2 regions of the Polaromonas sp. P3_B4 genome follow, and region 1 is predicted to be linked to the other one. Evidence: predicted binding sites of a transcription regulator. Region 1 holds the regulator's gene; the other holds the start of a gene.
What was found. The regulator sigma-54, encoded in region 1, starts transcription at its own class of promoters, with help from an activator protein. The targets are predictions, from matches to a motif close to TGGCANGNAANCTGCTTT.
Positions count from the first base shown of each region.

Region 2: a site for sigma-54 is predicted at 3,294-3,311, ahead of glnA (type I glutamate--ammonia ligase). Genes of this name have one in related genera too.

Region 1 is NZ_JBFUGQ010000004.1:75,244-83,054, forward strand. Features, by position in the region: gene argS (arginine--tRNA ligase) at 9-1,694, shown strand; gene AC1DVV_RS21705 (SPOR domain-containing protein) at 1,749-2,381, shown strand; gene AC1DVV_RS21710 (thiol:disulfide interchange protein DsbA/DsbL) at 2,510-3,157, shown strand; gene lptA (lipopolysaccharide transport periplasmic protein LptA) at 3,317-3,943, shown strand; gene lptB (LPS export ABC transporter ATP-binding protein) at 3,958-4,749, shown strand; gene AC1DVV_RS21725 (RNA polymerase factor sigma-54) at 4,895-6,430, shown strand; gene AC1DVV_RS21730 (THUMP domain-containing class I SAM-dependent RNA methyltransferase) at 6,472-7,811, shown strand, end outside.
Region 2 is NZ_JBFUGQ010000001.1:2,338,295-2,346,105, reverse strand. Features, by position in the region: gene AC1DVV_RS11145 (polysaccharide deacetylase family protein) at 1-275, shown strand, start outside; gene AC1DVV_RS11140 (sterol desaturase family protein) at 281-1,237, shown strand; gene AC1DVV_RS11135 (EI24 domain-containing protein) at 1,360-2,286, shown strand; gene AC1DVV_RS11130 (competence/damage-inducible protein A) at 2,311-3,135, shown strand; gene glnA (type I glutamate--ammonia ligase) at 3,363-4,778, shown strand; gene AC1DVV_RS11120 (hypothetical protein) at 4,960-5,490, shown strand; gene glnL (nitrogen regulation protein NR(II)) at 5,532-6,641, shown strand; gene ntrC (nitrogen regulation protein NR(I)) at 6,736-7,811, shown strand, end outside.

The DNA of each region.
Region 1 (7,811 bases):
ATCAGACCATGCTCTCGATTAAAAAAGACCTGCTCGCGGCTCTGGCCGCGGGGCTGGAAGAACTTTCCCCCGGCGCAGGCGACAAAGCTGCCTTTGAATCCCCCAAGGTGGCGGCCCATGGCGACTTCGCCTGCACGGCCGCCATGCAGCTGGCCAAACCGCTCAAGCTCAACCCGCGCCAGGTGGCCGAAAGCCTGCGCGCCAACCTGCTCAAGAAGCCCGCGTTTGAACGCTGGGTAGACGCCATCGAAATCGCCGGCCCCGGTTTCATCAACATCCGCCTCAAGCCCGCCGCCAAGCAGGAGACCGTGCGCGAAGTGCTGGCCGCCGGCGCGCAGTTCGGCGTGCAGCCGGCCGACCCGGCACGCAAGATGATCGTCGAGTTCGTCTCGGCCAACCCGACCGGCCCGCTGCATGTGGGCCACGGCCGCCAGGCCGCGCTGGGCGATGCGATCTGCAACCTGTTCGCCACGCAAGGCGCCAAGGTCTGGCGCGAGTTTTATTACAACGACGCGGGCGTGCAGATCCAGACCCTGGCCACCAGCACACAGGCGCGCGCCAAAGGCATCAAGCCCGGTGACGCCGGCTGGCCCGAGTCGGCCTACAACGGCGACTACATCGCCGACATCGCGGCCGACTTTCTGGCCAAAAAGACCGTCAAATCGGACGACCGCGAATACACCGCCTCGGGCGACGTGGAAGACATGGACTCGATACGCCAGTTCGCCGTGGCCTATCTGCGCCACGAGCAGGACCTGGACTTGAAGGCCTTCTCGGTGAAGTTCGACAACTACTACCTTGAGTCCAGCCTGTACAGCTCGGGCCGTGTCGATAGCGCCGTGGCCAGACTGAAAGAGGCCGGCAAGACCTACGAGCAGGATGGCGCGCTGTGGCTGAAGTCGACCGACTACGGCGACGACAAAGACCGCGTGATGAAAAAGAGCGACGGCAGCTACACCTACTTCGTCCCCGACGTGGCCTACCACCTGGCCAAGTGGGAGCGCGGCTTCGGCAAGGCCATCAACATCCAGGGCATGGACCACCACGGCACCATTGCCCGCGTGCGCGCCGGGCTGCAGGCCGCCGGCGAAGGCATTCCCCAGGGCTACCCCGACTACGTCCTGCACACCATGGTGCGCGTGGTGCGCAACGGCGAAGAGGTCAAAATTTCCAAGCGCGCCGGAAGCTACGTCACCTTGCGCGACCTGATCGAATGGACCAGCGCCGACGCCGTGCGCTTCTTTTTGCTCAGCCGCAAGCCGGACACCGAATACATCTTCGACATTGACCTGGCGCTGGCCAAAAACAATGAAAACCCGGTGTATTACGTGCAGTACGCGCATGCGCGCATCTGCTCCATCCTCACCACCTGGGCCGGCCAGGGTGGCGACGAAGCCAGCCTCAAAGCTGTCGACCTCTCGGCGCTGGACAGCCCGCAGGCGCAGTCATTGATGCTGCTGCTGGCCAAGTACCCCGACATGCTGACCAACGCGGCTGACGGATTTGCACCGCACGACGTGGCTTTTTACCTTCGTGAGCTGGCGGCCAGTTATCACAGCTATTACGATGCCGAGCGCATCCTGGTGGACGACGAAGCTGTGAAGCTTGCCCGTCTGGCGCTGGTCGCCGCGACTGCGCAGGTGTTGCACAATGGCCTCGCAGTGCTGGGCGTGAGCGCCCCGCGCAAGATGTAAACCGTGGCGAAAACCATGCGAATTTCAGGACAAGGCAATGAACGTGGGCAAGGTATGAATACACAACGAGGCGGAACCCTGTTGGGGTTGATCATTGGCGCGCTGATCGGCCTGGGCGCGGCGCTGGCGGTAGCGGTTTACATCACCAAGGTGCCGGTTCCTTTCATGAACAAGAGCCAGGCACGCAACCCCGACAGCGATGCTGTTGAAGCCAAGAAAAACAAGGACTGGAACCCGAACGCCCCGCTGGCCGGCAAAAACCAGCCCAAGCCGCCTCCTCCGGCAGCGGTTGAAGTGCCTGGTGTTCCAGTACCCGACCCCTCCGCCGGAGCCACCCCCAAGGCCGCCGCTTCAGCGCCGGCCAAAGTGGCCAAACCAGCGCCTGCCGATCCGCTGGGCGATCTGGCAAAGGCCAAGGTCGAAGGCCTGTCATCCGGTCCGGGAGCGGATCCCTTCAGCTATTTCATTCAGGCCGGTGCCTTTCGCACGCCGGAAGATGCGGAACAGCAACGCGCCAAGTTGCTGCTGCTGGGCATGCAGGCCAAAGTGACGGAACGCGAGCAGGCTGGCCGCACCGTGTACCGCGTGCGTCTTGGCCCTTTCGACAAGAAGGAAGATGCCGACAAGGCCAAGGAGCGCCTGGACAACAATTCCATTGAAACCGCGCTGGTCCGGGTCCAGCGCTGAAGCCCTCGTCCAACGATAGGCTGAACTTTTCACGAGGCTGGTGTACAAACCCCTATACCCCGCGCCACGAGGCATCCGCCAGAGGGGCGGTTTCCGGGCTATTTCTGTCATTCCAGGAGAAAAATCTGATGCAACGCCGTGAGTTTTCGTTTTCAGCCGCCGCCCTGGGCGGCATCGCCGCCCTGCCCACCCTGGCACAAGCCCAGGCCAAGGCCTTCAAGGACGGCGAGGATTACCTGACGCTGGACAAGCCGGCGCCGACCGAAGCCGCCGCCGGCCGGGTCGAGGTGGTGGAATTCTTCTGGTACAACTGCCCCCATTGCAACGCCTTCGAGCCGCAATTCGAAGCCTGGATGAAGCAGATCCCCAAGGACGTGTCCGTGCGGCGTGTTCCAGTGTCCTTCCGGCCCGATTTCGAACCTCAGCAGCGCCTGTATTACGTGCTTGAGGCCATGGGAAAAATTGAGGAACTTCACAAGAAGGTGTTTGCCACGATTCATGTGGAAAAACAACCGCTTAACACGCCCGAGCTGATAGCTGCATGGGCTGAAAAGCAGGGCCTCAACAAGGCCAAATTCGTTGAGTTCTACAACTCCTTTTCGGTCGCCTCCAAGGCGCGCAAGGCCACACAGCTGCAGGACAGCTACAAAGTGGCCGGCGTGCCGTCGCTGGGTATCGCCGGGCGTTATTACACCTCGTCGGACCAGACCCAAACCATGACCCGCGCGCTGCAGGTCACAGATCACCTGATCGCCCAATCCCGCAAGGCCAAATAAAGAAAGCGCCCGCGGCCGTGCGCCGCGCCAAACACCGGCTCAAAAAACCCGCCCGATTTCCGGCGGGTTTTTTTATGCCCCTAATATTCCCCGTGCAAGCCATTCCCGCAGCTGGCATGGCTACAATGACCCAACACCAAGCAGCAAGATTCGTGCCTTATGAAACACCCCATTTTTTCCCTCATCCTGCCGGTCATCCTGGCGCTGGGGTCGGCTTTCCCGGCCGCTGCCGAAAAAGCTGATCGGGACAAACCCATGAACGCGGAGGCAGATGCCCTGCGTTATGACGACCTGAAGCAAACCAGCGTTTTTACCGGCAATGTGGTGATCACCAAGGGCACGACCATCGTGCGCGGCGAGCGCGTTGACGTCATGCAGGATCCCGAGGGCTACCAGCAGGCGGTGTCCGTCGCGGCGCCCGGCAAGCTGGCGTTTTACCGGAAAAAGCGTGACGGCGTAGACGAGTACATCGAAGGCGAAGGCGAACGCATTGAATATGACAGCCGCGCCGACCTGGTGAAGTTCATCAAGCGGGCGGTGGTGCGCCGCTACAACGGTGCCACCCTGGTGGACGAAACCACCGGCAGCCTGATTGTTTATGACAACAACACCGACGTCTTCACCGTGGATGGGGGCGCGCAAAACCGTACGGCCAGCAACCCCACGGGGCGGGTTCGCGCCATGCTGTCACCCCGCGCGACAGCCTCGGCACCCGTTGCGGCACCGCCCGCAGGCCCAGCCCCGGTTCTGCGCCCCAGCACGACGCTGGGCAATGAAAAGAACTAGAAAGACCTGCACAGATGGATGTGGTGACTGACACTTCAGCGGCCCCGGCCGCTCCTGCCCTGACCCCCAGCCGCCTTGTTGCGCAAGGTCTGCAAAAATCGTACGGCAGCCGCAAGGTGGTGCAGGACGTTTCGCTGTCCGTGCAAAAAGGCGAAGTCGTGGGCCTGCTGGGCCCCAACGGCGCGGGCAAAACGACCTCGTTCTACATGATCGTGGGCCTGGTGCGCGCCGATGCAGGCGAAATTTCCATCGACGGCGAGTCGGTCGAGCACATGCCGATTCACCTGCGTGCCCGCCTGGGCCTGAGCTACCTGCCTCAGGAAGCGTCGATTTTCCGCAAGCTCACGGTGGAAGAAAACGTGCGTGCCGTGCTGGAGCTGCAGCTCGACAAAACCGGAAAACCGCTGGGGCGCGCAGACATCGAGTCGCGGCTCGACGCCCTGCTGCAGGATTTGCGGGTAGATCATTTGCGCAATTCACCGGCACCGGCGCTCTCGGGCGGCGAGCGCCGCCGGGTCGAAATCGCGCGGGCGCTGGCAACCCAGCCGCGCTTCATCCTGCTGGATGAGCCCTTTGCCGGTATCGACCCCATTGCCGTGATCGAAATCCAGCGCATCATCGGTTTCCTCAAATCGCGCGGCATCGGCGTGCTGATCACCGACCACAACGTGCGTGAAACACTGGGCATTTGCGACCACGCCTACATCATCAGCGACGGCCACGTGCTGGCGCAAGGCACACCGTCCGAGATCGTGAATAACGCCGATGTGCGCCGCGTCTATCTCGGCGAACACTTCAAGATGTAGAACATGGTTCCCCCCTGTTGTCGCTCACTTCGTGTAGCTCCCTCTCCCCCTCCGGGGACGGCGCCTGCGGCCTGGCAAAGCCAGTTCCGCGGCGCCCGCTGGTTAAAGACGTATTGCCTCAACCTTCCGCAAGTTTGAAAATCCAGTGAAACAAGGTCTGTCACTCCGCGTCTCGCAGCATCTTGCGCTGACACCTCAACTACAGCAGTCGATCCGGCTGTTGCAGCTGTCGACGCTTGAGTTGAGCCAGGAGGTCGAGCAGATGCTCGACGAAAACCCGTTTCTGGAAGTGTCGGAAGAGACGGCGGTGCGCGAAGAGTTTGGGCTGGAGCACATCAACACGCCGGTAAGCCAGGACAGCCGCGAGTTTGAATCTGCTACGGATTCGATAGCTGGCGGCGCAGACGAGACTAGCGCTACAGCCCCGAATGACGCAGAAGTCAGTGCGGAGCCCAAGCTCGAGGAAAGCTGGGAAGGCGATGGCACGGTAGAAACCACGCCCGACGACAGCGAGTGGGGAAGCGACGCACCGGCGCGCAAGAACAACAATGAAGAGAGCGAAGCCGAGGCCTCCGACCTCACGGGCAGCCATGAGTCGCTGCAGGACCACCTGCACCGGCAATCGCTGAGCTTGCGCCTGTCGGAGGAAGACCGTGCCGCGCTGCACTTCCTCATTGAATCGCTCAACGACGACGGCTACCTTGAAGACAGCCTGGCGTCGCTCGCGGCCGGTCTTGCAAGAGATGACATGGCGCAGGCGGAAGAACTGGAGCAGCGTTTTGCGATGGCGCTCAAGCTGCTGCACCACATGGAGCCTGCCGGTGTCGGTGCGCGCAACCTGGCGGAATGCCTGAGCCTGCAGCTGCTCGACTGCAAGGACTGCGAAGAAACCCGCGCAGCCATTGCCATGTGCAAGCAACCCATGGAGCTGCTGGCCAAGCGCGATGTCAAGCGCCTGTCGCACCTGTGTGGGTTCACCGAAGCCGCCATCAAGGGCGCGATCACGGTGATAGGCCGGCTCGATCCCAAGCCCGGGCGCCGCTTCGTGAATGTGGAGCGCAACCTGATCGTGCCCGACGTCATCGTCATCAAGTCGGGCCGGGGCTTCAAGGTTTCGCTCAATGGCGACGTCATGCCGCGCCTGCGCGTGCACGACATTTATGCCAATGCCCTCAAGCAGCACAAGGGCCAGGGCGGCCAGGCGCTGCAGCAGCGCCTGCAGGAGGCCCGCTGGTTCATCAAGAACATCCAGCAGCGCTTTGACACCATCCTGCGCGTGAGCAGTGCGATTGTGGAACGGCAGAAAAATTTCTTCACGCACGGTGAACTCGCCATGCGCCCGCTGGTGCTGCGCGAAATCGCCGACGAGCTGGGCCTGCATGAGTCCACCATCTCCCGCGTGACCACGGCCAAGTACATGGGCACCCCTTTCGGCACCTTTGAGCTCAAGTATTTCTTCGGCTCCGCGCTCGGCACCGAAACCGGCGGCAATGCTTCCAGCACGGCGGTACGCGCGCTCATCAAACAATTTGTCTCGTCCGAAAGCCTCAAGAAACCGCTCAGCGACAACCAGATTTCCGAAATGCTCAAGGAGCAGGGCATTGAATGCGCACGCCGCACCGTGGCCAAGTACCGCGAAGCCCTGCGCATAGCGCCCGCCAACCTGCGCAAATCACTCTAGCCGCCCAATCAGGCCGCGCTGCCCGTCCCTCAAAGTCAGTCATGAATCAACTCCAATTGTTTTTACCGTGCGCCGCAGGCGTCGAAACCCTGCTGGCCACCGAGGTCAAGCGTGTCACCGGGATCGACGGCAAAGCCTGGCGCGCCGGCGTGCAGCTGCAGGCGTCGTGGCGCGACGCGTTGCAGCTCAACCTGCACAGCCGGCTGGCGCAGCGTGTACTGATCGAACTGCAGCACAACCAGTACCGCAGTGAGCAAGACCTCTACAACGCTGCTGCCAACGTGGCCTGGGAAATCTGGTTCACGCCCAAGCAGACCTTCAAGGTCGAGATCACCGCCCAGCACAGCCCGCTGCAAAGCCTGAACTTCGCGGCGCTGAAGATCAAGGACGCGATCGCCGACCGCTTTCGCGCCAAGTTCGACGACGTGCGCCCCAGCGTCGACACGCGCTGGCCCGACGTGCGCGTCTACGTGCACCTGACGACGGACACCGTCACGGTCTACATCGACACCTCGGGTGAGCCGCTCTTCAAGCGCGGCTGGCGTGAAGACAAGGGTGATGCCCCGCTGAAGGAAACCCTGGCCGCCGCCATGATTGCCGCCAGCGGCTGGGACCAGCTCTGCAAAGAAGGCGTGCCGCTCTATGACCCCTGCTGCGGCTCGGGCACCATCGCGATTGAAGCCGCGCAGATCGCGTGCAACATCGCACCCGGCATCAACCGCCGTTTTGCCTTCCAGAAGTACCTGCCTTTCCAGGGCCATGTCTGGGACGGTCTGCTCGACCAGGCCGAAGCCGCCATCACCGAACCTACCGCGCCGGTGTTCGGCAGCGACGTGTCTTTCCGCATGGTTGACTTTGCCGAGCGCAATGCCGAACGTGCCGGTGTGGCCAATGCGGTGGAATTCCGCGGCGGCGACGCGCTGCAGCGTATGCCACCTGCGCCTTCGGGCGTGATGCTGGTGAACCCGCCTTACGGCGAACGGATCGATGTGGCAGGCGTGGCCGGCATCACCGGCCTGCAGGGACGCGACCAGCGCCGCCAGCAAGGACATGCCGAAGGACGCGTGCAGCAGGACCACCGCAACCAACCCATCGATGAATTTGGCCAGCCGCTGAACCGGGACAGCGGCGATCGGGGCGACACGCGTGAAGAGCCCGCCTTCGAGACTTCGCGCGACCGTTCTGCCAATCCCGGCCGCGAACAGGCACAAAACGCCTGGGGCGAAGAAGCGACGGAGTTTTTTCCGCAACTGGCCGCGCACTGGAAGAAAAACTACGCCGGCTGGACCGCTCACGTGCTCACGCCCGACCTCAAACTGCCGGGCAAGATGCGCCTGAAAGAATCGCGGCGCGTGCCGATGTGGAATGGTCCCATCGAATG
Region 2 (7,811 bases), on a different contig from region 1:
CCGCTGGTTTTCTGGGCGACGAGCTGTCCAGCGAAAAATTCGGCAATGATTTGCTGCTGAAGAAGGCGCTGCGCGACATCCGCTCCGGCGACATCCTGCTGGCCCACCTGGGCATCTGGTCGCGCAAGGACCCCTGGGCGCCTGCCGTGCTGGAGCCGCTCATCACCGGCCTGCAGTCGCGGGGCTTTTGCTTCAAGACCCTGGCTGAACATCCCCAGTACAAAGACTGGATTGCGTCGCAGGCCGCCCCGGTGCCTGCCAGGCCTTCAAAATAAGCCACATGGACTGGTTCAGCGATCTCTTTTCAATGGCGCAGCAGTGGCTGTTTGAGTCGGCCGTACAGCCGGCCATGTTTGCGCTGGGCATGGGCAATCTGCTGGAAGACGGCTACGACGCCACTGCCTGGTTCATGGTGGGCGTGATCCAGGTGCTGATATTGCTGGCCATCGTCGGCCCGCTGCAGCGCTGGCGGCCGGTAGAACCCGTGCTGGACCGGGCCACCATACGCACCGATGTGCTCTACACCCTGATCCACCGGTTGGGCCTGTTTCGCATCGCGCTGTTTTTCACGCTGGACCCGTGGTTTGACGAGGCTTTTGGCGCGCTGCGCACGGCCGGCTATGGCACTTTCCACCTGGACCAGCTCTGGCCAGGTGTGACGGACAACGCCCTCGTCAGCTTCGCGATTTACCTCGTGGTGTTTGACTTTGTGGCGTACTGGACGCATCGCGGCCAGCACCAGATCGAGTGGTGGTGGCGCCTGCATTCGCTGCACCATGCGCAGCGGCAGATGACGATGTGGAGCGACAACCGCAACCACCTGCTGGACGACATCCTGGTTGATTCCATCGTCGTGCTGGTGGCCCAGCTCATCGGCGTGGCGCCGGGGCAGTTCATTGCCATCGTGGCCTTTACCCAGCTCAGCGAGAGCTTTCAGCATGCCAATGTGCGGATGTGGTTCGGGCATGTGGGCGAGCGCCTGTGGATCAGCCCGCGCTTTCACCGCTTGCACCACAGCATTGGCATTGGCCACGAAAGCCACGGACCCAAAACACTGGGGGGCCACAACTTCGGCGTGCTGCTCCCCTGGTGGGACATGCTGTTCCGCACTGTCAATTTTGAGCAGCGTTATGACCCGACGGGCATTCGCGACCAGGTCGAAGCCAACCGCGACTACGGCAAAGGTTTCTGGTCGCAGCAGTGGCTGGGCCTGAAACGCCTCGTTGGCAAAGCCTGAACTTGCTGAGTTCTTAACCCAGCATGAGCCGCGGGACTGGCTTTGCCAGACCGCAGGCGGGCGGCCCCCTCGGGGGCAAGGAGTTACACGCAGTGAACGACTGTGGGGGCTACACTTTCAGCATGAGCAAACTCCTTGACGCCTTCTGGCGCGCCGCGATGTATTGCCTGCACCCGCGGGTCATTGTGCTGTCGATCCTGCCGCTGGTGATCATGGGGGGGGTTTCGCTGACCCTGGGCTACTTCTTCTGGGACAGTGCTGCGGAAGCCATCCGCGTGCAACTTGGGAGCTTCGAGCTGGTTGATGCCATGGTTCGCTGGCTGGAGGGATTGGGCCTGGGCCAGCTGCAGTCTGTACTGCCCAAGGTGCTGCTCCTGCTTTTGATCATCCCCGTGATCATCATCGTCTCACTGCTCTTCGTGGCATTGCTCATGACGCCGGCCATGGTGGCCTTGGTGGCTGAACGGCGCTTTCCCCAGATGGAGCGCAAGCGTGGAGGCTCCCTGTTTACCAGCCTGTTCTGGTCGCTGGGCTCCACTTTGCTGGCCGTGGTGGCGCTGGTCGTTTCGATTCCGCTTTGGCTGATTCCACCGCTGATCCTGGTGCTGCCGCCGCTGATCTGGGGCTGGCTGACTTACCGTGTCATGTCTTATGACGCCATGGTGGACCACGCCAGCAGTGAAGAGCGGCGCCAGATATTCAAGGAGCATCGCCTGCCGCTGCTGGCGATCGGTGTGTTCAGCGGTTACCTGGGTGCGGCCCCCAGCCTGCTGTGGGCCTCGGGCGCGATGTTTGTGGCAATGGCGCCCATCCTGGTGCCGGTGGCCATCTGGATCTACACCCTGGTGTTTGCGTTTTCCTCGCTCTGGTTTGCGCACTATACGCTGTCGGCCCTGGAACAACTTCGCAAGAAGAATAATGCCCTGGCGCCCGACCCGCTTGCGCAAGCAGCTATTGAATCGATAGCAAATGAGCTGGCCCCCGATGCCCTCCCCGGGCCGGCGCCCAGCTTCGGCTCACTGGGCGGCAAGCCCGAATCACAACCCTGAACCCGTTACCTGACAAGCCTGAACATGACCCCACAATTCGGCCTCATCATCGTCGGCGACGAAATCCTTTCCGGCAAACGTGCCGACAAGCACCTGCCCAAAGCCATCGAACTGCTGGGCGCGCGCGGCTTGCAGCTGGCCTATGCCGACTACGTGGGCGACGACCCCGCCCGCATCACGGCCACGCTGGCGCGGGCGTTTGCCGCCGCGCGTGAACACGGCGACGTGGTCTTTTCCTGCGGCGGTATAGGGGCCACACCGGACGACCATACGCGGCAGTGCGCGGCCAAGGCGCTGGGCCTTGAGCTCGCGCTGCACCCCACGGCCAAAACCCTGATCCTTGAGCGCATGGCGGATGTGGCGAAAGAGCAGGGGACACCCTACGAGCCTGACCGCGACGACAACATCCACCGGTTGAACATGGGCGTGTTTCCGGTCGGCGCGGAGATTATTCCGAACCCCTATAACAAGATACCGGGCTTTACCTGCCGGGCGGGGCAGGGGGCGGTTCACTTCGTTCCCGGCTTCCCGGTGATGGCTTGGCCGATGATTGAATGGGTGCTCGACAACCAGTACGCCCACCTGCACCAAAAATCGCCTTACACCGAGAAGTCGGTGATCATTTTTGGGTCCATGGAGGCCATGCTCACGCCCCTGATGCTCGATATTGAAGCGGCCCATGCGGGAGTGAAAGTGTTTAGCCTGCCCAGCGTGGACCACCCGGAATATGGCCGCCATATTGAACTGGGCGTCAAAGGCGCGCCCGAGGCGGTCAATTTGGCCTATCCAGCCATGCTGGCCGGGCTGCACAAATTTGACCTGAAGTTAGGCCCCGAGTTGGTGCGTTAATTTTTTGCACCAAGCTTGTGCGTGTATGTTGATGCACGATCATGGTGCATTCGGTGCTGGCCGGTGTTTTTTGCATTTTCAGCCTGCCAAAGGCTGGAACTGAAGCCAGATCACGGCACAATCCGGGGCTTGGCGGGAAACTCAACCGCCAATGTCTGTGGCACAAAAAGTGCATTCGACAGCCCGAATAGATTTTTCAACCACCCATCCAGCAACAGGAGATTTTGATGGCAAAGACCGTCGCAGACGTCATGAAAATGGTCAAGGAAAACGAAGTCAAGTTTGTTGACTTTCGTTTTACCGATACCCGGGGCAAAGAACAGCACGTGACCGTGCCCGTGTCCCACTTTGACGAAGACAAATTCACGTCGGGCCATGCATTCGACGGCTCCTCAATTGCCGGCTGGAAGGGCATTGAAGCCTCCGACATGCAACTGATGCCTGACCCAAAGACGGCCAACATCGATCCGTTCTTTGAAGAAACCACGCTGTTCATGAGCTGCGACGTGCTTGAGCCCGCCGACGGCAAGGCCTATGACCGCGACCCGCGCTCCATCGCGCAGCGCGCAGAGGCTTACCTCAAGGCTTCCGGCCTGGGCGACACTGCTTACTTCGGCCCCGAGCCAGAATTCTTCATCTTTGACGACGTGCGCTGGAACACCGACATGTCGGGCACCTTCTTCAAGATCGAAGAATACGAAGCGCCCTGGAATTCTGGTGCCAAGCTCGAAGGCGGCAACCGCGGCCACCGTCCTACCGTCAAGGGCGGCTACTTTCCCGTGCCTCCTGTCGACAGCACGCAAGACATGCGCGCCGAAATGGCCCTGATCCTCGAGTCGCTGGGCATCCCCGTCGAAGTGTTCCACCACGAAGTGGCCGGTGCCGGCCAGAACGAAATCGGTACCCGTTTCAGCACGCTGGTTCAGCGCGCCGACTGGACCCAGGTCCTGAAATACGTCGTGCAGAACGTGGCCAACGCCTACGGCAAAACCGCCACCTTCATGCCCAAGCCTGTTGTCGGCGACAACGGCTCCGGCATGCACGTTCACCAGTCCATCTGGAAAGACGGCAAAAACCTGTTTGCCGGTGACGGCTATGCAGGCCTGTCTGATTTCGCCCTGTACTACATCGGCGGCATCATCAAGCATGCACGCGCCCTGAACGCCATCACCAACCCAGGCACCAACAGCTACAAGCGTCTGGTTCCTGGCTATGAGGCGCCGGTCAAGCTGGCTTACTCGGCCAAAAACCGTTCGGCATCGATCCGCATTCCTTACGTTGCCAATCCAAAGGGCCGCCGTATCGAAGCGCGTTTCCCCGATCCACTGATGAACCCTTACCTGGGCTTCTCGGCCCTGATGATGGCGGGTCTGGACGGCGTGGAAAACAAGATCCATCCCGGCGAAGCCGCCACCAAGGATCTGTACCATCTGCCACCCGAGGAAGATGCAAAAGTACCAACCGTGTGCCACAGCCTGGACCAGGCGCTGGACGCACTCGACGTGGGCCGCAGCTTCCTGACCAAGGGCGGTGTGTTCACCGACAGCATGATCGACGCCTACATTGAACTGAAGATGGGTGAAGTGACCCGCCTGCGCCAGGCGACCCACCCTATCGAATTCGAGATGTACTACTCCCTGTAATCAGGGGGGCGAAAGCCCAACCGCCTACTGTTTATTTACACAGTTTGTGGTCAAAAAAGGACGGCATATGCCGTCCTTTTTTATTGCCCAAGCCGGTTGTGGGTTTGCTGGCTTTGTATTTCGGCGCCTTTGCCGCATACTGATAGACCGTCCTCGCCCTTATTGGGCATCGGGAGTACCTATGAAACACACCTTATTGCTTTCTACCTTGTCGTTGCTGCTGGCTGGCGCGGGGAATGCTGCATGGGCGCAGCAGGTATACCGCTGCGCAGGAGTCGGGGGTGCGGCCCCTGAATACATCAACAACACAAAAGACGCCCAAACCCGGAGCTGCAAACTGCTGTCCGGCGGCAATGTGACGGTGATGCAGAGCACGCCGGTGCCCAAAGCCGCGGTTCGCGTGGCTGCGGCCGCAGGCTCCAGTGGCCCGCGCACCGATGGTAGCCCCGAACAGCGGACCCGCGACAACGATTCGCGCGCCATCCTTGAGGCCGAGTTGAAAAAGGCCGAAGCCAAGCTGGCCGAGCAGCAAAAAGAATTCAACAACGGTGAACCTGAAAAACAGGGCATTGAGAGCCGTAATTACCAGCGCTACCTGGACCGCGTGGCCGAGCTCAAGGACAGCATCACCCGTAACCAGAGTGACATTGCCGGCCTGAAGCGCGAAATTTCCCGCCTGCCTGCCCCGGCCTCAGCCGCCGTCGTCAATTAAACCAAGGCGATAAGCCGCGGCGAGCCGGCTTCTGGAGGAAAATGGATGGCTTGAACAAGCCCTCCATCCGTGCCGCTTTATCGTCCGTCCCGGTCACCGGACTTCCCCCCCGCTTTCAGGCGTTTGACCTGCTGGCCACGCTGGTGGCTGTGGTGCGTACCGACGGCACTGTGGTGTTTGCCAATGCCGCGCTGGAAGACGCGCTGGGCACCTCGCGGCGGACCATTGAAGGCTCGCAGCTCCCCGATTGCTTTACCGAGCCGCTCATTTTGCAAAATGCGCTGGAGGGCGCGGGCAGCAATGAATTTGCCGCCCTGCGTTACGACGCGTGGCTCAGGCGCCTGAACCACGAACCGCTGCCCGTGCATGTGGTGGTGGCGCAAACCGACACCCCGGGTGAGGCGATTGTGGAGCTGCTGCCGCTGGAGCAGCAGGCCAAGCAGGAGCGCGAAGAGCGCCTGATCGACCAGGCGCAGGCCAACAAGGAGTTGATCCGCAACCTGGCCCACGAGATCAAAAACCCCTTGGGCGGTATTCGCGGCGCGGCGCAGTTGCTGCAGATGGAAATCGGCAAGGACCTGACCGAGTACACCCAGGTCATCATCCATGAGGCAGACCGCCTGCAGACGCTGGTAGATCGCCTGCTGGCCCCGCACCGCCGCCCGCACTTGGTGGGCGATGTCAATATTCACGAAGTGTGTGAGCGCGTGCGCTCCCTGATCCTGGCGGAGTTCCCAAAAGGTTTGAGGGTTACACGCGACTACGACATCTCGATTCCTGATTTCCGCGGAGACCGCGAACAGCTCATTCAGGCGGTGTTGAACATCGCACACAACGCCGCGCAGGCTTTGGCGGAACGGGTGGCGGCAGGCAATGCGCACATCACTTTCAGGACAAGAATCGCCAGGCAGGTAACTTTTGGCAAGCAGCGCTATCGCTTGGCATTGGAATTGCATGTTATCGACAATGGACCGGGTGTGCCGGACTCCATCAAAGACCGCATCTTCTATCCGCTGGTATCCGGGCGGGAAGGTGGTTCGGGGCTGGGGCTGACATTGGCGCAAACCTTTGTCCAGCAACACCACGGTTTGATTGAGTGCGACAGTGTGCCGGGCCGTACAGATTTCAAGCTGCTTATACCGCTGCCTTGAAATGTGTTCTCAGCCATGATTGATACATAACGCGATCGTGCAGAGGGTTCCAGAAAGCCCTGCATTGAAAGCACGAAAAAAGGGACTGCACTACATGAAACCGATCTGGATCGTTGATGATGACCAGTCCATCCGGTTTGTTCTGGAAAAGGCCCTGCTCCGCGAGGACCTTCCTACGCGCAGTTTCACCAATCCCCGCGAAGTTCTTGCCGCACTGGAAAGCGCGACGGAGGATGAAGGGCCGCAAATTCTTGTGAGCGACATACGCATGCCGGGCGGCTCTGGTCTGGATCTGCTCGAAAAGGTCAAGGAAAAACTCCCCGGCCTGCCGGTCATCATCATGACCGCATTCTCCGACCTCGACAGCGCGGTGTCCGCCTTCCAGGGCGGCGCTTTCGAATACCTGCCCAAGCCGTTTGACTTGCCAAAGGCGGTAGAACTCATTCGCCGCGCAGTGGAAGAAAGCCAGCGCGAAGAGGTGGCTGAAGAGCGCATGGCCTCCGCGCCCGAAATGCTTGGCCAGGCGCCGGCCATGCAGGACGTTTTCCGCGCCATCGGACGGCTGAGCCAGAGCATGGTGACCGTGATGATCACCGGTGAGTCCGGTTCAGGCAAGGAACTGGTGGCGCGTGCGCTGCACAAGCATTCGCCGCGCGCCAACGGGCCCTTTGTGGCCATCAATACCGCGGCCATCCCCAAGGATTTGTTGGAAAGCGAACTGTTCGGTCATGAGCGCGGCGCGTTCACCGGCGCGCAGACCATGCGGCGCGGCCGCTTTGAACAAGCTGAGGGCGGTACGCTCTTTCTCGATGAAATCGGCGACATGCCGTTTGACTTGCAGACGCGCCTTTTGCGTGTGCTGAGTGACGGCCATTTCTACCGCGTCGGCGGGCACAACGCCGTCAAGGCCAATGTGCGCGTGATCGCTGCCACCCACCAGGACCTGGAGCAACGCGTCAAGGAGGGCGGCTTCCGCGAAGATCTGTTCCACCGACTCAATGTGATCCGCCTGCGCCTGCCCGCACTGCGCGAGCGGCGCGAGGATGTCTTCATGCTGACACGCCACTTCCTGCAACAAAGCGCCAAGCAGCTCGGTGTGGAGCCCAAGCGGATTTCCGATACAGCGCTGCAGCAGCTCAGCAACTTTGGTTTTCCCGGCAATGTGCGCCA